3 regions of the Enterobacter cloacae complex sp. HYC003_NIDB genome follow, and region 1 is predicted to be linked to each of the others. Evidence: predicted binding sites of a transcription regulator. Region 1 holds the regulator's gene; each other region holds the start of a gene.
The links. The regulator LexA, encoded in region 1, represses DNA repair genes until DNA is damaged. The targets are predictions, from matches to a motif close to TNCTGTATGTACATACAGNA.
Positions count from the first base shown of each region.

Region 2: sbmC (DNA gyrase inhibitor SbmC) is a predicted target of LexA. The motif match lies at 5,459-5,478, and genes of this name have one in related genera.
Region 3: rmuC (DNA recombination protein RmuC) is a predicted target of LexA. The motif match lies at 2,078-2,097, and genes of this name have one in related genera.

Region 1 covers NZ_CP114220.1:4,515,351-4,523,373, reverse strand. The annotation lists gene malM (maltose operon protein MalM) at 1-200, shown strand, start outside; gene ubiC (chorismate lyase) at 373-870, shown strand; gene ubiA (4-hydroxybenzoate octaprenyltransferase) at 883-1,749, shown strand; gene plsB (glycerol-3-phosphate 1-O-acyltransferase PlsB) at 1,842-4,262, opposite strand; gene O1722_RS21655 (diacylglycerol kinase) at 4,417-4,785, shown strand; gene lexA (transcriptional repressor LexA) at 4,894-5,502, shown strand; gene dinF (MATE family efflux transporter DinF) at 5,566-6,903, shown strand; gene O1722_RS21640 (CsbD family protein) at 7,023-7,232, shown strand; gene zur (zinc uptake transcriptional repressor Zur) at 7,280-7,792, opposite strand; gene O1722_RS21630 (cupin domain-containing protein) at 7,910-8,023, shown strand, end outside.
Region 2 covers NZ_CP114220.1:1,765,695-1,773,717, forward strand. The annotation lists gene O1722_RS08295 (LysR substrate-binding domain-containing protein) at 1-823, shown strand, start outside; gene yoeI (membrane protein YoeI) at 1,043-1,105, shown strand; gene O1722_RS08305 (APC family permease) at 1,095-2,453, shown strand; gene sbcB (exodeoxyribonuclease I) at 2,575-4,011, opposite strand; gene dacD (serine-type D-Ala-D-Ala carboxypeptidase DacD) at 4,203-5,375, shown strand; gene sbmC (DNA gyrase inhibitor SbmC) at 5,494-5,967, shown strand; gene O1722_RS08325 (FUSC family protein) at 6,059-7,117, shown strand; gene O1722_RS08330 (DUF496 family protein) at 7,265-7,600, shown strand; tRNA gene O1722_RS08335 (tRNA-Asn) at 7,747-7,822, opposite strand.
Region 3 covers NZ_CP114220.1:4,619,653-4,627,675, reverse strand. The annotation lists gene metE (5-methyltetrahydropteroyltriglutamate--homocysteine S-methyltransferase) at 1-126, shown strand, start outside; gene O1722_RS22145 (dienelactone hydrolase family protein) at 174-980, opposite strand; gene udp (uridine phosphorylase) at 1,240-2,001, shown strand; gene rmuC (DNA recombination protein RmuC) at 2,140-3,597, shown strand; gene ubiE (bifunctional demethylmenaquinone methyltransferase/2-methoxy-6-polyprenyl-1,4-benzoquinol methylase UbiE) at 3,664-4,419, shown strand; gene ubiJ (ubiquinone biosynthesis protein UbiJ) at 4,433-5,038, shown strand; gene ubiB (ubiquinone biosynthesis regulatory protein kinase UbiB) at 5,035-6,675, shown strand; gene tatA (Sec-independent protein translocase subunit TatA) at 6,752-7,006, shown strand; gene tatB (Sec-independent protein translocase protein TatB) at 7,010-7,552, shown strand; gene tatC (Sec-independent protein translocase subunit TatC) at 7,555-8,023, shown strand, end outside.

The DNA of each region.
Region 1 (8,023 bases):
CACCGGCCGCAGCCCCGGCCTCGGCGAAAAAAGCCGAGCCCGTGCTTAACGATACTGAAACTTACTTTAACAACGCCATCAAGCAGGCGGTTAAAAACGGCGATGTCGATAAAGCGCTGAAACTGCTTGATGAAGCCGAGCGTTTAGGTTCAACCACTGCCCGTTCCACCTTTATCAGCAGTGTAAAAGGCAAGGGGTAACCGTCTCCCCACAGTGCTGATTTTGTTAGTCGTTTAGTGCGCCTTCACGGGCGCACTTTTTTTGGCTAAGTTGCACCATTGTTGCGATAGTGATCGCTAAATTTGGTTTGTCCGTCCTCATTTTGCCAATCTGCGATACAATGCCTTTACGTTATGTATCGGAGAGTCTGGCATGTCACACCCCGCGCTAACGCAGCTGCGTGCGCTACGCTATTTCGACCAAATACCCGCGCTTGACCCGGAGCAACTGGACTGGCTGTTGCTGGAAGATTCCATGACAAAACGTTTTGAGCAACAGGGTAAAACGGTCACGGTGACGATGATTCAGGAAGGGTTTGTCTCGCCTGCGGAGATTGCCAGCGAGCTGCCGCTGCTGCCGCAAGAAGAACGCTACTGGCTGCGTGAAATTTTACTGTGTGCCGATGGCGAGCCGTGGCTTGCCGGGCGGACGGTGGTTCCTGAGTCTACACTTTCCGGGCCGGAGCTGGCATTGCAACGCCTCGGCAAAACGCCCCTGGGGCGCTATCTGTTCACCTCGTCTGAACTGACCCGTGATTTTATTGAAATTGGTTGCGATGCCGATTTGTGGGGGCGCCGTTCCCGCCTTCGTTTGAGTGGCAAGCCGTTAATACTGACGGAACTTTTTTTGCCTGCATCGCCGTTGTACTAAGAGGGAGAAAAAATGGAGTGGAGTCTGACGCAGAATAAGCTGCTGGCCTATCACCGCCTGATGCGTACTGATAAACCCATTGGCGCGCTGCTGCTGCTGTGGCCGACCTTATGGGCGCTGTGGGTTGCCACGCCGGGCGTGCCGCCGCTGTGGATCCTGGCGGTGTTTGTGGCGGGCGTCTGGCTGATGCGCGCTGCGGGCTGTGTGGTTAACGACTATGCTGACCGGAAATTTGATGGACATGTTAAGCGCACCGCGAATCGTCCTCTGCCGAGCGGTCAGGTGACCGGGAAAGAGGCGCGCATTCTGTTCGTGGTGCTGGTGCTGCTCTCATTCATGCTGGTGTTAACCCTTAACACCATGACCATTCTGCTGTCAGTTGCTGCTCTGGCGCTGGCCTGGGTTTACCCGTTCATGAAGCGATACACCCATCTGCCGCAGGTGGTATTGGGTGCGGCATTTGGCTGGTCGATTCCCATGGCGTTTGCCGCGGTCAGCGAGTCCGTTCCGCTCAGCTGCTGGCTGATGTTCCTGGCGAATATTCTCTGGGCCGTTGCGTACGATACCCAATACGCGATGGTCGATCGCGATGACGATCTCAAGATTGGCATCAAATCGACGGCGATCCTGTTTGGTCGTCACGACAAACTGATCATCGGCATATTGCAGGTGGCGGTGCTGGCGCTGATGGTGGCGATTGGTCGCCTGAACGGGCTGAACTGGGAGTTTTACTGGTCCGTACTGGTGGCGGGGCTGCTGTTTGCGTATCAGCAGAAGCTGATCGCGAAACGCGAGCGTGAAGCCTGCTTTAAAGCGTTTCTGAATAATAACTACGTCGGGCTGGTGCTGTTTCTGGGCCTGGCGATGAGTTACTGGTGATAAAAAAGCCGGGTGGCGGCTTCGCCTTACCCGGCCTACGATTTAGCGGAACATGTAGGCCGGGTAAGCGTTAGCGCCACCCGGCTTTAGCATCATTCGCCCTGCGTCGAACTCTCAATCGTCAAACGCACATCCGCGGTAATCAGCTCTGCCAGCATCTGGTAAACCTTCATCGTCTCTTCCGGCTCGGCATCGCCCGTATCGCTAATGTAGCCCTCGTCGCGCAGCGTCAGCACCAGGGAGCTGAATACCGCTTTGTCGAAGAATTCCGGGGCGTTAATGCCATGCAGAACGGAAAGGCGCTGGGCCAGCGTCCGGCTCTCTTTTTCCAGCGTACCGCGGTTAATGGACGGATTTGCACTCAGCAACCAGAAGGTAATGGCGTAGCGCTGCAACGTCTCACGCGCACCGGAAGCCAGAAGCTGCAAGGTACGAGAACGTGACGGATTGATATGCAGTTCGTCATCACTGATGGTAATCAGCCCCTGCCGATGCATCTCTGCCGTCATTTTATCGAGCTCTGCCGCCAGTTCATCCTTACTCCAGCGCAGGAACAGCTCCGCTTTCAGCATTGGGTAGATGGCCTGAATATGGCGCAGCAGCTCCTGACGCGAAATACGGCGGTGCTGGGTAATAATGGCCGCCATCAGCGACGGCAGCATCAGCATGTGCGTGATGTTATTGCGGTAGTAGGTCATCAGCACGGCCTGCTCGCGCGGCAGAATGATGATGTCACCAATCGTATCTTTCTCGACTTCGAACTTGTTCATCTGCAACGCGTGATCGATCAGCTCGCTGGCGGTGGCAGACGGCACGGTCGAATCAACGGAATACGGCACGTTGCGCATGATATCCAGGTAGCAGTCAATCTGCTCGGTCAGCTGCTCACGGGTCAGTGAACGCTGGCGGGAGGCCAGAAGCGCAGTACAACACAGGTTCATGGCGTTTGCCGCACCAGCATTGTTGATGCGTACCATCAGCTCGGATGCAATGCCGTTGACCGTTGGCGTCAGCCAGGCCGGACGTACCGCTTCGATAGGATCGATAGACTCGCGCCACTCCGGAACATGATGGTTCAGATATGTCATCAACGGCAGGGGCTCGCCAAAGTTCACGTAGCCCTGGCCGAGGTTGCGCAGTTTACTCAGCCCACGCAGCATCTGCGGCAGACTCTCTTTCTCTTTGGTCGCACCGCGCAGCTCTTTCGCGTAGGTGCCCACTTCCATCACGTGTTCATAACCGATGTAAATAGGCACCAGCGTGATAGGACGCGTACCGCCACGCAGCATGGCCTGAATGGTCATCGACAGCGTGCCGGTCTTAGGATCGAGCAGACGACCGGTACGCGAGCGACCGCCTTCAACAAAGTACTCCACGGAATAACCGCGGCTGAACAGCTCGCCCAGATACTCCCTGAAGACGGTGGAGTAAAGCTTGTTACCCTTAAAGGTACGACGAATAAAGAACGCACCCAGACGGCGGAAAATCGGGCCTGCTGGCCAGAAGTTCAGGTTGATACCGGCAGCAATATGCGGCGGCACCAGCCCCTGGTGATAGAGCACGTAAGAGAGCAACAGGTAGTCCATGTGGCTGCGGTGGCAGGGCACATAGACAATCTCGTGGCCGTCGTGCGCTAACTGACGCACGCGTTCGGCGTTGTGGACGTTAATCCCCTGATAGAGGCGGTTCCACGTGAAGCCAAGGATACGGTCAGAGAGGCGAATCATCTCGTAGGAGAAATTCGCGGCGATCTCTTCCATCAGCGCTATCGCGTTCTGCTGCGCTTTCTCGTGCGAAATTTTCTTGCTGCGCGCTTCGTCTTCTACGGCACGGGCAATCGCTTTGGAAGCCAGCAGCTTGTTGAACAGATCCTGACGTGCCGGGAGACGTGGTCCAACGGCCGCCAGACGCTGACGTGCAAAGTGCATACGCGCAACGCGCGCCAGCTTTTGCGCAATGATTTTGTCAGTGCCGTGTTCATCCGCCATGCGGCGCAGTGAAACGGAAGGTGAGAAGCGGACAAAGCTGTCGCGTCCCAGCCAGGAGACGGCGAAGAACTTCTGAATGCCGTTGAGCATACGCAGCGGCGGGTTCTCTTCCCCTTTTTCGCGCCCCGGACGACGGCCAAACATCACCGACACCGGCACCATCTGCACGTCCAGATCGGGGTTGCTGCGGTGCAGATCGAGGTAATCATGGAACAGCTTAATGGACTCTTCTTTCGGCGTGTAATAGGTGAACACGCGCGGCCCGCCATGGATGAACACGTAGCGCGGCAGCAGCGTACCGTCGACTTCCAGCGGTTCAAGCGGGTCAGGTAAATCGTGCGCCAGACATTGAGCGCGAAGCGTCAGCAGGTCTGCCTTCGAGTTATAAGGCAAAACGTACATAATAGGGCGCGACGTATCGAGCCCTAATTCCAGCGCAGGTTCTGCTGGGATAGACTTACTTTTTACCAGGACGCTTAATGGTAAATTAAGTAATTTGTAGTAAATTCGTGGCCAGCCGGACATAAACGATGTAAAGCCTCTGGTTAATAATGCAATTGCGGCGCAAGGATAACAGAAAGCGCGCAAAATTTCTGTTGTTACCCGTCATACTTCAGGTTGCAGCAAAACGCGCTGCGGCTTTAGTTACAGACGCTATTTATCATAAAAGGTTCTTTTAATGGCCAATAATACCACTGGGTTAACTCGAATCATTAAAGCTGCCGGTTATTCATGGAAAGGTTTCCGCGCGGCATGGGTTAATGAAGCCGCTTTCCGCCAGGAAGCGGTTGCCGCAATCGTTGCCGTTGTCATCGCCTGCTTCCTTGATGTTGATGCTATCACCCGCGTACTGCTCATCGGATCTGTCCTTCTGGTGATGATAGTGGAAATTCTGAATAGCGCTATTGAGGCCGTTGTTGACCGAATCGGGTCGGAATTCCATGAACTGTCTGGCCGGGCGAAAGACATGGGTTCTGCTGCCGTACTGCTGGCGATTATCACTGCGGCGATCACCTGGGTCACGCTGCTTTGGTCGCATTTCCGATGAGCCTCGAGGAATAATTAAGTCCCTGGTTTTTTGTGCAGTTTTTGGTTCCAAAATCGCCTTTGACTGTATATACTCACAGCATAACTGTATATACACCCAGGGGGCGGTATGAAAGCGTTAACGACCAGGCAGCAAGAGGTGTTTGATCTCATTCGGGATCATATCGGCCAGACGGGTATGCCACCCACGCGTGCAGAAATTGCGCAGCGTCTGGGCTTCCGTTCTCCTAATGCTGCCGAAGAGCACCTTAAAGCGCTGGCGCGTAAGGGCGTGATTGAGATTGTTTCCGGCGCCTCACGCGGCATTCGTCTGCTTGTGGAAGAAGAGAGCGGTATTCCACTGGTGGGCCGCGTTGCCGCAGGTGAACCTCTGCTGGCGCAGCAGCACATCGAAGGGCACTATCAGGTTGACCCAGGCATGTTCAAGCCGAGCGCCGATTTCCTGCTGCGCGTTAGCGGAATGTCCATGAAAGATATCGGTATTCTGGATGGCGATCTGCTGGCGGTACACAAAACGCAGGATGTGCGTAACGGGCAAGTCGTGGTAGCGCGCATTGATGATGAAGTGACGGTTAAGCGCCTTAAGAAACAAGGCAATACCGTGCAGCTTCTGCCTGAAAACAATGAATTCTCCCCGATTGTGGTGGATCTCCGCGAGCAGAGCTTCTCTATTGAAGGACTGGCGGTCGGCGTTATCCGCAACGGTGAATGGCTGTAATCTCTTCCTGACAGGCTGTAGTTCCTCTACAGCCTGGCCTGTTTTCTGATTCCGGTAATTTCCATGGCATTGCTAACTTCTGCCGATAAGGCGTTGTGGCGTCTTGCGCTACCGATGATTTTTTCCAATATTACCGTTCCTCTGCTGGGGCTGGTGGATACGGCGGTTATCGGGCATCTCGATTCGCCGATTTATCTTGGCGGCGTCGCGATCGGCGCAACGGCGACCAGCTTCCTCTTTATGCTGCTGCTTTTTCTGCGCATGAGTACGACAGGCCTGACGGCCCAGGCGTATGGTGCAAAAGATCCCCTGCGTCTGGCGCGTGCGCTGGTTCAGCCGCTCATTCTGGCATTCGGTGCTGGCGCGTTAATCATTCTGTTGCGTACGCCGCTGATTGATCTTGCGCTCCATATTGTAGGCGGCAGCGATGCCGTACTGGAACAGGCCCGGCGGTTCCTCGAAATTCGCTGGCTCAGCGCGCCCGCTTCACTGGCAAACCTGGTCCTGCTGGGCTGGCTGCTGGGCGTGCAGTACGCCCGCGCGCCGGTGATCCTGCTGGTGGTGGGCAACCTGCTTAACATTGTGCTCGATCTCTGGCTGGTGATGGGGCTGCACATGAACGTCCGGGGCGCGGCGCTGGCCACGGCGATTGCCGAGTACGGTACGCTGCTGATCGGTTTGGGGATGGTCTGGCGCGTGCTGGCGATGCGCGGTATCACCCTGGATCTGCTGAAATCGGCCTGGCGCGGCAACATTCGTAAGCTGCTGGCGCTTAATCGCGACATCATGCTCCGTTCGCTTCTGCTGCAACTCTGCTTTGGTGCATTAACCGTTTTTGGTGCGCGTCTTGGGCCTGAGATCGTTGCCGTCAACGCAGTGCTCATGACATTACTGACCTTTACCGCTTACGCGCTGGATGGTTTTGCTTACGCCGTGGAGGCGCATTCAGGGCAGGCCTATGGCGCCCGTGAAAGCGGCCAGTTACGTGAAGTCTGGCGTGCTGCCTGTCGTCAGGCGGGCCTGGTAGCGCTGGTCTTTGCTCTGGTGTACGCCTGTTTTGGTGGGCATATTGTCGCACTACTCACCTCGTTGCCCGCGCTACGTGAGCTGGCCGATCGCTACATCTTCTGGCAGGTAGTATTACCGGTGGTGGGCGTGTGGTGCTATTTGCTGGACGGCATGTTTATTGGTGCGACGCGAGGGGCGGAGATGCGCAACAGCATGGCCGTCGCGGCGGCGGGGTTCGGCCTGACGCTGCTAACCCTGCCGTATCTCGGCAATCATGGTCTGTGGCTGGCGCTGGCGGTGTTTCTCTCACTGCGTGGCCTTTCGCTGGCCGTTATCTGGCATCGTCACTGGCGAAACAATACCTGGTTTCCAGCCCCGCACGATATATCGTAACGGTTAAAGATTCCGAATATAAAAACAACTGCCGAATCCTTAACTACAATAATAATCACGTCCAGCAGAAAAGAACGAAGCGGACGATACTCATAGACGCTTAACACGAGGACACGATTATGAATAAAGACGAAATCGGCGGCAACTGGAAGCAATTCAAAGGTAAAGCGAAAGAACAGTGGGGTAAGCTGACAGATGACGATATGACCGTCATTGAAGGTAAGCGCGATCAGCTGGTAGGTAAAATCCAGGAGCGCTACGGTTACGAAAAAGATCAGGCGGAAAACGAAGTCAAAGACTGGGAAACCCGTAACGACTACCGCTGGTAACCGGCACTATCCCCAAGGGCGGCCCTGAGCCGCCTTTTTCTTTGGCTTTAACGCGGCTTTTTCTTCACCAGGATAGAGTGATCGTGCTGACAGGCATCCTGATGGCGGCATGACTCCACCTCCACGCAGGCAGAACATAAGCCGTGGGCTTCAATCACGTTATGGCGCAGCGCAAAGCCCATTCTGGCTGCCAGCGTATGCATAATATCTTCCACACCTTCCGCACACTCTTCCTTCACCACACCACAGCGATCGCAGATAAACATGGCGGACGTGTGAGTTGGCTGGTCAAAAAGATGGCACAGCACATAGCTGTTTGTTGATTCCACTTTATGCACAAACCCTTGCTCCAGCAGAAAATCCAGCGCCCGATAAACGGTCGGCGGTTTTGCCTGCGGCTCGCTTTCACGCAGCAGATCGAGCAGATCGTAGGCGCTGATGGCGCCCTGTTGAAGGCTCATCAGACGCAGTACCTCAAGGCGCTGCGGGGTCAGGCGCACATTGCGTTGCGCGCACAGCTTTTCAGCTTGCGCTAACAGCTCTTTTGTGGACTTGTCCATCGGGCACCTCGGATATGGTAAGGGGTGAAAACATTCACTTTATCATGTTCTGCTAAAAACACCGAGATCCGCCAGGCTGTGCTATACCTGACGCATCGCAAATCAGGAGATCGCAAAATGAAAAGACCTGACTGTATTCGGCACTGGCGGGACGTGGAAGGCGCTGATGACGCAACGTATCCTGACAGTAACGAACGTTTTTCTGTTGGCGCGCCGCTGGCCCGCAGGCTG
Region 2 (8,023 bases), 2.1 Mb from region 1:
CACCGTGCAAAAGCTCGAGAGCGATCTTAATATCCAAATCCTTGACCGCACCGGGCATCGCGCGCGTTTCACCCGTACAGGGCAGATGCTGCTGGAAAAAGGGCGTGACGTGCTGCATACGGTTCGCGAGCTGGAAAAACAGGCCGTCAAACTTCACCAGGGTTGGGAAAATGAACTGGTGATTGGGGTTGATGATACTTTCCCTTTCTCCCTGCTTACTCCGCTTATTGAGGCGTTCTATCAGCGCCACAGCGTCACCCGGCTGGTTTTTATCAATGGCGTGCTGGGCGGTTCCTGGGAGGCCCTGACGCAGGGCAGGGCGGATATCATCGTTGGCGCGCTGCATGAGCCTCCCCAGTTGAGCGAATTTGGTTTTGCGCGGCTCGGCGTTCTGGAGCAGGTTTTTGCCGTTGCGCCTCATCACCCGCTGGCGAATGAACCGGAGCCTGTTACCCGACGCGTCATTAAAAACTATCGCGCCATTGTGGTTGGAGACAGTTCTCGCCCCGAATGCGGCATTTCATCGCAGCTGCTGGATGAGCAGGAGGCCATCACCGTTTTTGATTTTAAAACCAAACTGGAGCTGCAAATAAGCGGCCTGGGGTGCGGTTACCTTCCCCGTTATTTAGCGCAGCGGTTTATTGACAGCGGAGCGCTGGTTGAAAAACAAGTTTTAGCGCAAAGCAGTAACGAATCGGTATGGGTAGGCTGGAATGAACAGACCGCCGGGCTTGCCAGCGCCTGGTGGCGAGACGAAATTTTAGCAAATAGTGCTATCGCCACAGTTTACGCTCAGGCAGATGATGGGAAATCAATCAGTTAGTAAAATTAATTTATGGGCAGGTTTCTCAATGTATTGCCTTTTGTATCTGGAATAGGGCAAAATGCCGCCGCTGCAAACAAATGAATAATCGACGATATAAAAGGCGTCGGTTATTTTTTTTTGCATGTACGAAACGAAACTAAAAACCAAGAGGCCGGGCTTCGTACCGGATAGATATTTACTAAAATCCGACAGTTGTTGTCGCTGAGGAAGAAAGAAATGGGGCAATTTTTCGCTTACGTGGCGGTTATCACCGTAAAGGAGAATAACTATGTCGCATAACGCAACTCCAAACACCTCTCGCGTGGAATTACGTAAAACGCTTACGTTGATTCCGGTTGTTATGATGGGCCTTGCCTATATGCAACCGATGACGCTGTTCGATACATTCGGTATCGTATCAGGCCTTACTGACGGTCACGTTGCAACGGCGTACGCCTTTGCGCTGGTCGCCATCCTCTTTACAGCGCTGAGCTACGGTAAACTGGTTCGCCGTTTCCCGTCCGCAGGCTCTGCGTACACCTATGCTCAGAAATCCATTAGCCCGGCGGTTGGCTTTATGGTGGGCTGGTCATCACTGCTGGACTACCTGTTCATGCCGATGATCAACATTCTGCTGGCAAAAATTTACTTCGAAGCGCTGGTGCCTTCCGTGCCGTCGTGGATCTTCGTTGTGGCGCTGGTGGCCTTTATGACCATCTCTAACCTGCGCAGTATCAAGACCGTGGCTAACTTCAACACCCTGATTGTGATCCTTCAGATGGGGATTGTTGCGGTTATCGTTGGGCTGATCATCTACGGCGTTTCCCACGGTGAAGGCGCAGGTACGCTGACCAGCACCCGTCCGTTCTGGTCTGAAGGCGCGCACGTAGTGCCGATGATCACCGGTGCGACTATCCTGTGCTTCTCGTTCCTGGGCTTCGACGGTATCTCTTCTCTGTCTGAAGAGACCAAAGACGCTGAGCGCGTGATCCCGAAAGCGATTTTCCTGACCGCGCTGATTGGCGGCCTGATCTTCATCGGTGCGTCTTACTTCTTACAGCTGTACTTCCCGGATATCTCTCGCTTTAAAGATCCGGATGCATCACAGCCTGAAATTATGCTGTACGTGGCGGGTAAAACCTTCCAGTGGGGCGTGCTGATCTTCTCCAGCGTCACCGTACTGGCTTCCGGTATGGCTGCGCACGCGGGCGTTTCTCGTCTGATGTACGTGATGGGCCGTGACGGTGTGTTCCCAACCCGCTTCTTCGGTTACGTGCATCCTAAATGGCGTACCCCGGCGTGGAACGTGCTGCTGGTGGGCGCTATTGCCCTGCTGGCGATTAAATTCGACCTGGTAACGGCCACGGCGCTGATTAACTTTGGTGCGCTGGTGGCGTTCACCTTCGTTAACCTCTCCGTGATTTCGCAGTTCTGGATCCGTGAGAAGCGCAACAAGACGCTGAAGGACCACATCAACTATCTGGTGCTGCCAGTGTGTGGTGCCCTGACGGTGGGCGCCCTGTGGATCAACCTGGAAGAGAGCTCAATGGTTCTGGGTCTGATCTGGGGTGCAATCGGTCTGATTTACCTGGCTTGCGTGACCAGAAGCTTCCGCAACCCGGTTCCTCAGTACGAAGACGTCGCGTAAGACTGTGTCGGGTGACGGCTATGCTCAACCCGACCTACAGTTTCGTAGGCCGGGTAAGCGTTAGCGCCACCCGGCAAAAAAAAGCCGGAGACATCGCCTCCGGCTTTTTTGTACCCGCTATTCAGACAATCTCTTGCGCATACTGGAACAGCGCTTTCAGCAGCGCCTGCTTCTCAGCATTCCCTTCATACTGACCGTAAAGCATCTCCAGCTCCTGGGCGTAGCTATTAAGAAACTCCGGCGTAAACACGTTGCGCCGATGCTGTAACCAGCGTTCCTGCTCTGCTTCATCCAGCGTGCCGGGATAGTTGCGCGCGCGATAATTAAACATCAGCTTCTCAATGCGCTTATCTGCGAAGGTGATATCCAGCGCGGGCAGGTTACGCGGGTCGGTTTGCAGCACGATATTCATCGCCGCGCGATCGGCGTCGCTGAAGAAGCCGTTATAAAGCTGCGCATCCACATTCTCAGACGGCACGAACGGCTCTGCTTCGGCAAAAATGGCGACGACTTTCTCGCGCACATGCGGGTTGTCGCGCAGCACTTTCAGGTTATCGAGGCAGTGCTGACGGTTAATCCCCAGCCGGTCGGCGTCTTCCGGGCGCAGCGTGTTGGCCTGCGCCAGCACCGGGCACTTATTGATGTGCACCAGTTTTACCGGTATGGCTGGCAGGTCACCCAGCGCCTCTTTCGGCGTATAGAGCCGTTCACGTAAGGTGTCGCTGTCGAGCTCAAGCAGCGGGGAGATATCTCCGGCGAGATCCACCATGATGACGGCGTTACGGTTGTCCGGATGCCAGGCAAGCGGCGCCACCCAGCTTGTATTCCCGCGCCACGCACCGAACATCCCTGAAATATGCACCAGCGGTTTCATCTGCGGCACGTCAATTAGCGTCATCAGCTTTTGCTTGCTGCGATGGCTCAACAGATACTCAAACAGGCGCGGCTGCGCGGTTTTTACAAGTTTCGCCATAGCGATGGTCGCGTAAACGTCTGCCATCGCGTCGTGGGCGTTGCTGTGCTCAATGCCGTTGGCCCGCGTCAGGTGCTCGAGCCTGAAGCTCGGCAAGCCGTCGTCGTTCTCCGGCCAGTTAATCCCCTCCGGGCGCAGCGCATAGCAGGCGCGCATGATATCCAGCAAATCCCAGCGTGAATTACGGTTCTGCCAGCTCCAGGCATACGGATCGTAGAAGTTGCGGTAGAAGATATTGCGCGTCACTTCATCGTCAAAACGGATGTTGTTGTAACCCACCACGCAGGTATTGGGCACCGTGAACAGGTCGTGGATGCGACGGGCAAATTCTGCTTCGCTAACGCCTTTATCCCGCGCTTCCTGAGGCGTGATGCCCGTCACCATTACCGCGCCCGGCTGCGGCAGATAGTCATCGGCGGGCTTACAGTAAAACACCTCGGGTTCGCCGATGACGTTAAATTCGTCATCGGTACGGATAGCCGCAAACTGCGCCGGTCGGTCCAGCGCCGGATGGGTGCCAAAGGTTTCGTAATCGTGGAACAAAAAAGTCGGGCGCGCGGCAGAGTCAGACACCAGTAATCTCATCCTGTTAAAAATTGACGTCTCTATGGTAAACGATTGGGGTGAGCAGTCCGAATAAAAAGCACCGTCAGGCAAGAAATTTGCGAGATTTGTTCCGAAAAAATCTGCGTGCTGTCACATTTTTTTGCAATTAAGGCAGGTAACGACATCAGAACTCCCGTAAAAAGGTCATCGATTTTTACTGACCTGAGGATATACCGTTGAAACGCCGTCTGTTTATTGCTGTTTCTTTACTCGCTTCGAGTATTTCATCCGCGCTGGCTGCCGAGCCGCTGGATTTTTCACCTCAGCCGCCTGCCATCCAGGCTGGCTCCTGGGTATTGATGGATTACACCACGGGTCAAATCTTAACGGCGGGCAACGAACATCAGCAGCGTAATCCGGCGAGCCTGACCAAACTGATGACGGGGTACGTTGTCGATCGTGCTATTGATAGCCACCGCATCAGCCCCGATGACATTGTGACGGTCGGACGTGACGCCTGGGCAAAAGGCAATCCGGTCTTTGACGGTTCGTCGCTGATGTTTCTGAAGGAGGGCGATCGGGTTTCCGTGCGCGATCTCAGCCGCGGCCTGATTGTTGATTCCGGCAATGACGCCTGCGTGGCGCTGGCGGATCACGTGGCGGGCGGTCAGCCGCAGTTCGTCAGGATGATGAATGACTACGTTGAAAAGCTGAACCTGCGCGATACCCACTTCGAAACCGTACACGGGCTGGATGCACCGGGCCAGCACAGCTCCGCTTACGATCTCGCCGTGCTTTCCCGGGCCATCATTCACGGCGAGCCTGAGTTCTATCACATGTACAGCGAAAAGAGCCTGACCTGGAACGGCATCACCCAGCAGAACCGCAACGGCCTGCTGTGGGATAAGACCATGAACGTGGATGGCCTGAAAACGGGTCACACCTCGGGCGCGGGCTTTAACCTGATTGCCTCCGCGGTGGACGGTCAGCGTCGACTGATTGCGGTGGTGATGGGGGCAGACAGCCCGAAAGGACGTGAAGATCAGGCGCGCAAGCTGCTGCACTGGGGACAGCAAAATTTTGATACGGTGCAGATCCTGCATAACGGTAAAAAAGTGGGAACCGAGCGCATCTGGTACGGCGATAAAGAGCAGATCGCGCTGGGCACGGATCAGGACTTCTGGCTGGCATTACCCAAATCGGAAGTGCCAAACATCAAGGCGAAATACGTGATGGATAAAAAAGAGCTGGAAGCGCCGATCGCTGCGCATCAGCGGGTAGGGGAGATCCAGCTGTACGATCGTGACAAGGTGGTAGCGCACTGGCCATTGGTTACGCTGGAAAGCGTTGAAAAGGGCGGCCTTTTCTCCCGCCTCGGCGATTATCTGCATCATAAACTCTGACCTTTTTGGGCAGACTGGCAGTGTTGCGAGTCTGCTCACATAATAAACACTCCTGGTTTGCCGATAATCTCGATTCTGCTTTACAGTGTATATATATACAGTAATAAACGGAGGCAGCATGGACTACAGCATCAGGCAGCAACAGAAACGTACGATCGCTGGCTTTCATCTCGTGGGGCCGTGGGAAAAGACGGTCAAGCAGGGATTTGAACAGCTGGTCATGTGGGTAGACGGGCGTCATATTCAGCCGCAGGAGTGGGTGGCCGTTTATTATGACAATCCGGATGACGTGCCGGCAGAAAAGCTCCGCTGCGTTACCGCCGTAACGGTAGCGGACGATTTCACTATCCCTGAGAACAGCGAAGGGGTGATGATGACCGAAATTGCTGCCGGAGAGTATGCGATTGCCGCCGCGCGCGTCGAAAATCATGATTTCGCCACTCCATGGTATCAGTTCTTCAACTCCCTGCTGGAAGACAACAAATTCCAGATCGCGGCAAAACCCTGCTTCGAACGTTATCTTAACGATGGCAATGCTGACGGCTACTGGGATATTGAGATGTTTGTACCGGTAGAGCACAAAGTGGGATAATCCTGCGGAATGCAGGGTTTTTCAGCCGGGCGCGATCCACCCGGCTGAAAACACAGTACAATTGTGGTTTGCCGTAGAGCTGGAGACGGGTGTGCGCCCCGACAAGTCATTAACCCCTTTTGAAATTCGGTTATACAAACATTATCGCGTGGTGCACGGTTGCCGCATTGCGCTGGCGTTTGTGTTGACCTTCGTACTGGTTCGTCTGCTGGATATCCCGGAAGGGACGTGGCCGCTGATCACGCTGGTGGTGGTGATGGGGCCGATCTCATTCTGGGGGAACGTGGTCCCGCGCGCTTTCGAACGCATAGGCGGCACCGTTTTAGGCTCAGCGCTTGGGCTTATCGCCCTGAAGCTGGAGCTGATCTCGTTTCCGGTCATGTTGCTGTGGTGCGCGGTGGCGATGTTTCTTTGTGGATGGCTGGCCCTCGGCAAGAAACCGTATCAGGCGCTGCTGATTGGCATTACGCTCGCGGTTGTGGTCGGCGCACCGGCGGGCGATATGACCACCGCATTGTGGCGAAGCGGGGACGTGATCCTCGGCTCGTTGCTCGCCATGCTGTTTACCGGCATCTGGCCGCAGCGCGCCTTCCTGCACTGGCGCATTCAGATGGCAAACTACGTCACGGCATTTAACCGGGTCTACCAGGCCGGGTTTTCGCCGAATCTGATTGAGCGCCCGCGTCTGGAAAAGCACCTGCAAAAAATCCTCAATGATGTGGTCAAAATGCGCGGGTTGATTACCCCGGCAAGCAAAGAAACCCATATCCAGAAAGCCATTTTTGAAGCTATTCAGACGGTCAGCCGTAATCTGGTCTGTATGCTTGAACTGCAAATCAATGCCCACTGGGCCTCACGCCCCAGCCATCTTCTGATGCTCAACGCGCATACGCTGAAAGAGACGCAGCAGATGACGCAACAAACCCTGCTGACCATCGCCCATGCGCTCTACGAAGGTAACCCACAGCCGATACGGGCGAACAGCGAGCGGCTGAACGAAATCGTCACCGAGCTCAAACAGCTGATGAATGAGCGCCAGGGCGACAATGTGGCGGAAACGCCCATCCATGGTTATGTCTGGCTGAGTATGGAGCTGGCGCGACAGCTGGAGTTGTTATCGCAGCTGATTTGCCGGGCACTGCGCAAATAAAAAGCGTATGTGATGCCTGCTGCTTCGATTCAGCAACAATTAGGGTTATGATGGTTTTAAACGATATACTCATTGTCATTCGCAGCCGCTGTCTGTTAAAACGGTTGCTTTAACGAATCCGAATCTCACATTATCAGGGGTATAAAAATGGAAACTACCAAGCCTTCGTTCCAGGATGTTCTGGAGTTCGTCCGCCTGTTCCGCCGCAAAAACAAGCTACAGCGCGAAATCCAGGACGTAGAGAAGAAGATCCGTGACAACCAGAAACGTGTCCTGCTGCTGGACAACCTGAGCGACTACATCAAGCCTGGCATGAGCGTTGAAGCTATTCAGGGCATCATCGCCAGCATGAAGAGCGATTATGAAGATCGCGTTGATGACTACATCATCAAAAACGCTGAGCTGTCCAAAGAGCGTCGCGACATCTCCAAGAAGCTGAAAGTGATGGGCGAAATCAAAAACGTCGACGCTAAAGGCGAGTAATCGCACGCTCTGTTGCCCGGTGGCGCTGCGCTTACCGGGCCTACAGGACTGTTATTACGTAGGTCGGGTAAGGCGAAGCCGCCACCCGATAATTTCACGAACGCAGAAAAGCAAAAAGCCTGCTCTAAAAGCAGGCTTTTTAAATTTGGCTCCTCTGACTGGACTCGAACCAGTGACATACGGATTAACAGTCCGCCGTTCTACCGACTGAACTACAGAGGAATCGTTGTGGAGGCTTATCTTAGCGGCGAAAAAACTTTTGTCAAACCTGATCTCAGGCAAAAGCGTTTGTTTGATGATTCTGTCGTCATTTTGTTGTAAATCCAAACATAATTTTATGGAAAATACTTTGCAGGATACGCATTTCTGCCCCATCATTTGAAATGGAGTTTCAACTTTCTCGCTAAGGTCCATTTTGAACGT
Region 3 (8,023 bases), 100 kb from region 1:
CGGCGCATTCCGGCGGAACGCCTGTGGGTAAACCCGGACTGCGGCCTGAAAACTCGCGGCTGGCCTGAAACCCGCGCGGCGCTGGCGAACATGGTGCAGGCGGCGCAGAATTTGCGTCAGGCGTAGTGGGGCTGGATTGCCCGGTTGGCGCAGCCGCCACCGGGCTTTTTGTATTACGCTTTCTTCCCGCCGTACTGGCTGAACCACGCCAGCATTCTCTGCCAGCCATCTTTCGCCGATTCTGCGTGATAGCTCGGACGATAATCGGCATTAAACGCGTGTCCCGCATCCGGGTACACCACGATTTCGGCCTTCGCGTTTGCCGCCCGCAGCGCGTGGCGCATGGTCTCGACGGTATCAAGCGGAATGCCGGTATCCTGGCCGCCATACAGCCCTAGCACCGGGGCATTTAAATCGGTGGCGATATCAACTGGATGTTTCGGCGAGTTCAGGGTCTTTTCACCCACCAGTTTACCGTACCAGGCCACAGCGGCTTTCAGCTGCGGATTGTGCGCGGCATACAGCCAGCTAATGCGTCCGCCCCAGCAAAAGCCGGTCACCATCAGACGGTGCGGGTCGCCACCGTTGCGCGCCGCCCAGCTGGCAACGTGGTCGAGATCGGCCAGCACCTGCGCGTCCGGCACTTTGCTGACCAGGTTGCTGAACAGCGTCGGGATGTCGCTGTAATCATTCGGATCGCCCTGACGGAAATAGAGTTCCGGCGCAACGGCCAGGTAACCTTCCAGCGCCAGACGGCGGCAGAGGTCGCGAATATGTTCATGAACGCCAAATATTTCCTGCACCACGATCACGATGGGCAGCGGGCCATCGGCGGATTTTGGCCGCGCGTGGTACGCTGGCATGTTCTCTCCCTGGGAGGGAATGGAGGTCTCGCCTGCGGTAATGGCCTCTTCAGGGGTTGAGACGATGGTTGAAGCATGCGGGGCCGCAGCAGGTGCAAAACCGGTTTTTTCAGTCATGGCATTCTCCGTACCAATGAATGGATTAGCGCAAAGATAAATATAGACACCAGGTTAACAATCCACAGTGCCCTATAGCGTCTATCTTTTGTGCAGCACCCGGCGATATAACTTGTTAATGTGATGTAAATCACTATTTTATGGAAATTAACTGCAATCATTTTCATTCATGGTGAGGTGTGTCACGAAATAATGCACATTGCTTCTGTAAAGTACCGTTTTACTTCTTCTGACAAACCGACCCACAGAGGAGTCACCTATGTCTAAGTCTGATGTTTTTCATCTCGGCCTCACTAAAAACGATTTACAAGGGGCTACGCTTGCTATCGTCCCTGGCGATCCTGAGCGTGTGGAAAAGATCGCCGCGCTGATGGATAAGCCGGTTAAGCTGGCAGCGCATCGAGAATTCACCACCTGGCGCGCAGAGCTGGACGGTAAAGCGGTGATCGTGTGCTCTACCGGTATTGGTGGCCCGTCTACCTCTATCGCCGTTGAAGAGCTGGCGCAGCTGGGCATTCGTACTTTCCTGCGCATCGGCACCACAGGCGCCATTCAGCCGCACATCAACGTGGGCGACGTGCTGGTTACCACCGCATCCGTGCGTCTGGACGGGGCAAGCCTGCACTTTGCACCGATGGAATTCCCGGCAGTGGCCGATTTCGAATGCACCACCGCGCTGGTTGAAGCCGCGAAGTCCGTGGGCGCCACCACCCACGTGGGCGTAACTGCCTCTTCCGATACCTTCTACCCGGGCCAGGAGCGTTACGACACCTTCTCTGGTCGCGTGGTAAGCCGTTTCAAAGGCTCCATGGAAGAGTGGCAGTCGATGGGCGTCATGAACTACGAAATGGAATCTGCGACGCTGCTGACCATGTGCGCAAGCCAGGGTCTGCGTGCCGGTATGGTGGCGGGCGTTATCGTCAACCGTATCCAGCAGGAGATCCCGAACGCTGAAACCATGAAGCAGACTGAAAGCCATGCGGTGAAAATCGTGGTTGAAGCGGCGCGCCGCCTGATCTAATTCTCTCTTCAGTGCTGAAAGGCCGACATGCTCGGCCTTTTCTTTTTGCGTAACGCCTCGCAGGAAAACCCTTTCAAACTGGACGTTCATACAGCACAATTCTATTTTGTGCGGTAATACGTTGATGCAGGGGGCATTGTGGATATCTCAATCCTGATTTATGCAGTGATTGCGCTGGTGAGCGTGGGGATTGGCTGGCTCATTTCCGGCTACCAGCATGCGCAGCAGAAAGCCGAACAACTGGCAGAGCGCGAAGAGATCGTCGCTGAACTTAGCGCGACGAAACAACAGCTTGCGCTGAGTGACCACTGGCGCGACGAATGCGAACTGCTCAATAACGAACTGCGCAATCTGCGTGATATCAATACCTCGCTGGAGGCCGATCTCCGTGAAGTGACCACCCGTCTTGAGTCCACCCAACTGCACGCCGAAGACAAAATCCGTCAGATGATCAACAGCGAGCAGCGTCTTAGCGAGCAGTTTGAGAACCTCGCGAACCGCATTTTTGAGCACAGCAATCGCCGCGTGGATGAGCAGAACCGCCAGAGCCTGAACAGCCTGCTGACGCCGCTGCGTGAACAGCTGGATGGCTTTCGCCGTCAGGTACAGGACAGCTTTGGTCAGGAAGCCCGCGAACGCCACACGCTGGCGCATGAAATTCGTAATCTCCAGCAGCTGAATGCGCAGATGGCGCAGGAGGCGGTTAACCTGACGCGCGCACTGAAAGGTGATAACAAAGCGCAGGGAAACTGGGGCGAAGTGGTCATGACGCGCGTGCTGGAGGCCTCTGGCCTGCGCGAAGGATACGAATACGAAACGCAGGTCAGCATTGAGAACGATGCGCGCTCGCGGATGCAGCCGGATGTCATTGTTCGTCTGCCACAGGGCAAAGATGTGGTTATCGACGCCAAAATGACGCTGGTGGCCTATGAGCGCTACTTCAACGCTGAGGATGACTACACCCGCGAAACAGCGTTGCAGGAGCACATCGCCTCCGTGCGTAACCATATCCGTCTGTTGGGCAGAAAAGATTATCAGCAGTTGCCGGGGCTGCGATCGCTGGATTATGTGCTGATGTTCATTCCGGTCGAGCCTGCGTTCCTGCTGGCGCTCGACAGACAGCCCGAACTGATCACCGAAGCGCTGAAAAATAACATTATGCTGGTCAGCCCCACCACGCTACTGGTGGCGTTACGTACCATTGCCAACCTGTGGCGCTATGAGCACCAAAGCCGTAACGCGCAGCAGATTGCCGATCGCGCCAGCAAGCTGTACGACAAAATGCGGCTGTTTGTGGACGATATGTCCTCGGTGGGGCAAAGCCTGGATCGCGCGCAGGATAACTACCGCCAGGCGATGAAAAAACTCTCCTCCGGGCGTGGCAATTTGCTGGCGCAGGCGGAGGCGTTTCGCAGCCTGGGGGTGGAAGTTAAACGCGAGATTAATCCGGAACTGGTGGAGCAGGCTACCGCTCAGGACGAAGAGTTTCGTCTGCGTGAAGGCGACGGTAAGCAAAATAGCCGCAATGAAGACAACGATTTAGCGGCGAGTTTATCCCCCGAAGCGCAGCCGGCGCGTTTCTTTCACGGTGGTTGAAACGTAGGGCAAATGCGCCCAATCTGTTACACTTCACGAACATTTGACTGATTAGCAGGCTCTGAGATGGTTGACGATTCACAAGACACAACGCACTTTGGCTTTCAGACTGTCGCCAAAGCGCAGAAAGCTGACATGGTGGCCCACGTATTTCATTCCGTGGCGGCGAAGTACGATGTGATGAATGATTTGATGTCATTTGGCATTCATCGCTTGTGGAAGCGCTTCACTATTGATTGCAGCGGCGTGCGCCGTGGACAAACGGTGCTGGATTTAGCCGGAGGCACAGGGGATCTGACCGCTAAATTCTCCCGTCTGGTTGGCGAAACCGGCCGCGTGGTGCTGGCGGATATCAACGACTCCATGCTGAAAATGGGACGCGAAAAGCTGCGTAACATCGGCGTGGTAGGCAACGTTGAATATGTTCAGGCCAACGCCGAAGCGCTGCCGTTCCCGGATAATACGTTCGACTGCATCACCATCTCTTTCGGTCTGCGTAACGTGACCGATAAAGATAAAGCGCTGCGCTCCATGTACCGCGTGCTTAAGCCGGGCGGTCGACTGCTGGTACTCGAGTTTTCTAAACCGATTATCGACCCGCTGAGCAAAGCTTACGATGCCTATTCCTTCCACGTTCTGCCGCGCATCGGCGAGCTGGTGGCAAACGATGCAGAAAGTTACCGTTATCTGGCCGAGTCCATCCGAATGCACCCGGATCAGGACACGCTGAAAGCGATGATGCAGGATGCGGAGTTTGAAAACGTGGAATACTTCAATATGACGGCGGGTGTCGTCGCGCTGCATCGTGGTTACAAGTTCTGAGTGGAGGTTTCCCGTGCCCATTAAACCCTTAGTCACCGCTGGCATCGAGAATGTGCTGAATGCCTTTCTGTATCGCGCTCCGGCGCTGAAAACCGCACGTCAGCGGCTTAACGGAAAGGTGCTGCGCATCGTTTTAAAGGAGTTCTCGACGCCGCTTGTGCTGGTCTTCAGCGAACGCCAGCTTGACGTTCTGGGGGAGTGGGAAGGCGAGGCGGACTGCTCGGTGATTACGCACATGAGCGTATTGCCAAAACTGCGTGACCGTCAGCAGATGACGGCGCTTATTCGCAGCGGTGAGCTGGAGGTCGAGGGCGATATTCAGGTGGTACAGAACTTCGTTGCACTCAGCGATCAGGCTGAATTCGACCCGGCGGAACTGCTGGCGCCCTATATCGGCGACATCGCGGCTGAAGGTATAAGCAAAACGCTGCGCACGGGTTCCGCTTTCCTTCGTAAAGGTCTGCTCCGTCAACAGCGCTACGCTGCCGAGGTGCTGACCGAAGAGTGGCGTATGGCGCCGGGGCCTTTAGAAGTCGCCTGGTTTGCAGAAGAGACCGCGGCAGTTGAGCGCGCAGTTGATGCGTTAACCAAACGGCTGGAAAAACTGGAGGGCAAATGACGCCTGGTGAAATTCGGCGCCTCTATTTTATCGTTCGCACCTTTTTGAGCTACGGGCTCGACGAGCTTATCCCCAGAATGCGTATCACCCTGCCGCTTCGGCTTTGGCGTCGCACGCTGTTCTGGATGCCGAATCGCCATAAGGATCAGGAGCTGGGCGCACGCCTGCGTCTTGCGTTACAGGAGCTGGGCCCGGTCTGGATCAAGTTTGGGCAGATGCTCTCAACACGTCGCGACCTTTTCCCACCGCAGATTGCCGATCAGCTCGCGCTATTGCAGGACCGCGTTGCTCCGTTTGACGGAGAGAGAGCGAAGAAACAAATCGAAGAAGCGATGGGCAATATCCCCATCGAGACCTGGTTTGATGATTTCGATATTCAGCCCCTGGCCTCTGCCTCTATTGCGCAGGTTCACACCGCGCGCCTGAAGGAAAATGGCAAAGAGGTGGTCATCAAAGTGATTCGTCCGGATATCCTGCCGGTTATCAAAGCAGACATGAAGCTGATTTATCGCCTGGCTCGCTGGGTGCCGCGTCTGTTGCCGGATGGTCGCCGTCTGCGTCCGCTGGAAGTGGTTCGGGAATACGAAAAAACGCTGATTGACGAGCTTAACCTGCTGCGTGAATCGGCGAACGCCATTCAGCTGCGTCGAAACTTTGAAGACAGCCCGATGCTGTATGTTCCTGAAGTCTATTCTGACTATTGCAGTCAGAACATGATGGTGATGGAACGTATCTACGGTATTCCGGTCTCGGACGTGGTGGCGCTGGAAAAACAGGGCACCAACATGAAGCTGCTGGCCGAGCGTGGCGTGCAGGTCTTCTTTACTCAGGTTTTCCGCGACAGCTTCTTCCATGCAGACATGCATCCGGGCAACATTTTCGTCAGCTATGAGCACCCGGAAGATCCGAAATACATCGGCATCGACTGCGGTATTGTCGGCTCGCTGAATAAAGAGGATAAGCGTTATCTCGCCGAGAACTTTATCGCTTTCTTCAATCGCGACTACCGTAAGGTGGCCGAGCTGCACGTGGATTCAGGCTGGGTTCCGCCAGATACCAACGTGGAAGAGTTTGAATTTGCGATCCGCACCGTCTGTGAGCCGATTTTTGAAAAGCCGCTCTCGGAGATCTCTTTCGGACACGTCCTGCTCAACCTGTTCAACACCGCACGCCGTTTCAATATGGAAGTGCAGCCACAATTAGTTTTACTTCAGAAAACATTACTTTACGTTGAGGGCGTAGGCCGCCAGCTCTATCCTCAGTTAGACTTGTGGAAAACCGCGAAACCGTTCCTCGAATCCTGGATTAAGGATCAGGTCGGTATTCCAGCCCTGGTTCGCTCGCTTAAAGAGAAAGGCCCGTTCTGGATTGAAAAAATGCCTGAAATTCCTGAACTGGTTTACGACAGTTTGCGTCAGAGCAAGAACCTTCAGCACAGCATGGATAAAATCGCGCACGAGCTTCAATCCAGTCGCGTGCGTCAGGGGCAGTCCCGCTATCTCTTCGGAATTGGCGCGACGCTGCTGATAAGCGGCACGTTGCTGTTGATCAATCGTCCGGACTGGGAAATGATGCCAGCCTGGATTATGGCTGCCGGTGTGGTTGTCTGGCTTGCTGGCTGGCGAAAAACGCGCTGAATTAGCGTCGCTATCGAGAGATTGCATACGTATAATGCGATCTGACTAATTAATCATCTATCACTGGGGAACACGCATGGGTGGTATCAGTATCTGGCAGTTAGTGATCATTGCCGTCATCGTTGTGCTGCTGTTTGGCACGAAAAAACTCGGATCGATTGGTTCCGACCTGGGCGCGTCAATCAAAGGCTTCAAGAAAGCCATGAGCGATGATGAGAATAAGCAGGAAAAAACCAGTCAGGATGCTGATTTTACCGCTAAATCCATCGCCGATAAGCAGGACGAAGCCAAAAAGGAAGAGGCTAAACGTCACGATAAAGAGCAGGTGTAATTCGTGTTCGACATTGGTTTTGGTGAGTTACTGCTGGTCTTTGTGATTGGTCTGATTGTGTTGGGGCCGCAGCGTTTACCCGTTGCGGTGAAAACCGTCGTGGGCTGGGTGCGGGCGCTTCGCTCGCTGGCAACTACCGTGCAGAACGAACTGGCGCAGGAGCTGAAGCTTCAGGAATTTCAGGACAGTCTGAAAAAGGTTGAAAAGGCGAGCATGGACAACCTGACGCCGGAGCTGAAAGCATCAATGGATGAGTTGCGCGAAGCGGCTGAATCCATGAAGCGTTCTTACAGTATTAACGATCCTGAGAAGGCGAGCGATGAAGCAAACACCATCCACAATCCGGTGGTGAAGGGTAGCGAAGAGCAGCGCGAGGGTGTAACGCCTTCCAGCGCGGAGCATCAGGCTGCTTCGCCAGAGCAATCGCCGCAGGAGCCCGAAGTGAAAAAGCAGGTGCCGCCGGAAGAGCCCGTGGTCAAAACGGCTGAGGTAAAACCCGCCGCGCCCGTTTCCGAATCATCCCCCTCGTCGAGTGATAAAGCGTAAACATGGCAGTAGATGATACTCAACCGCTTATTACGCATCTCATTGAGCTGCGTAAGCGCCTGTTAAACTGCATTATTGCGGTTTTCCTCATTTTTTTATGTCTGGTCTATTTTGCCAACGATATCTATCAGGTGGTTTCCGCGCCGCTGATTAAACAGATGCCTCTGGGCGCGACGATGATTGCAACAGACGTTGCTTCACCGTTCTTTACCCCGATCAAACTGACCTTCTGGGTGTCGTTGATTGCCTCTGCGCCGGTCATTCTGTATCAGGTCTGGGCATTTGTGGCGCCCGCGCTGTACAAGCATGAACGCAAGCTGGTTATTCCGCTGCTGGTGTCCAGTTCGCTGCTGTTTTATATCGGCATGGCGTTCGCCTACTTCGTTGTCTTCCCGCTGGCCTTCGGCTTCCTGACGCATACCGCGCCGGAAGGGGTACAGGTGTCGACGGACATCGCCAGCTACCTCAGCT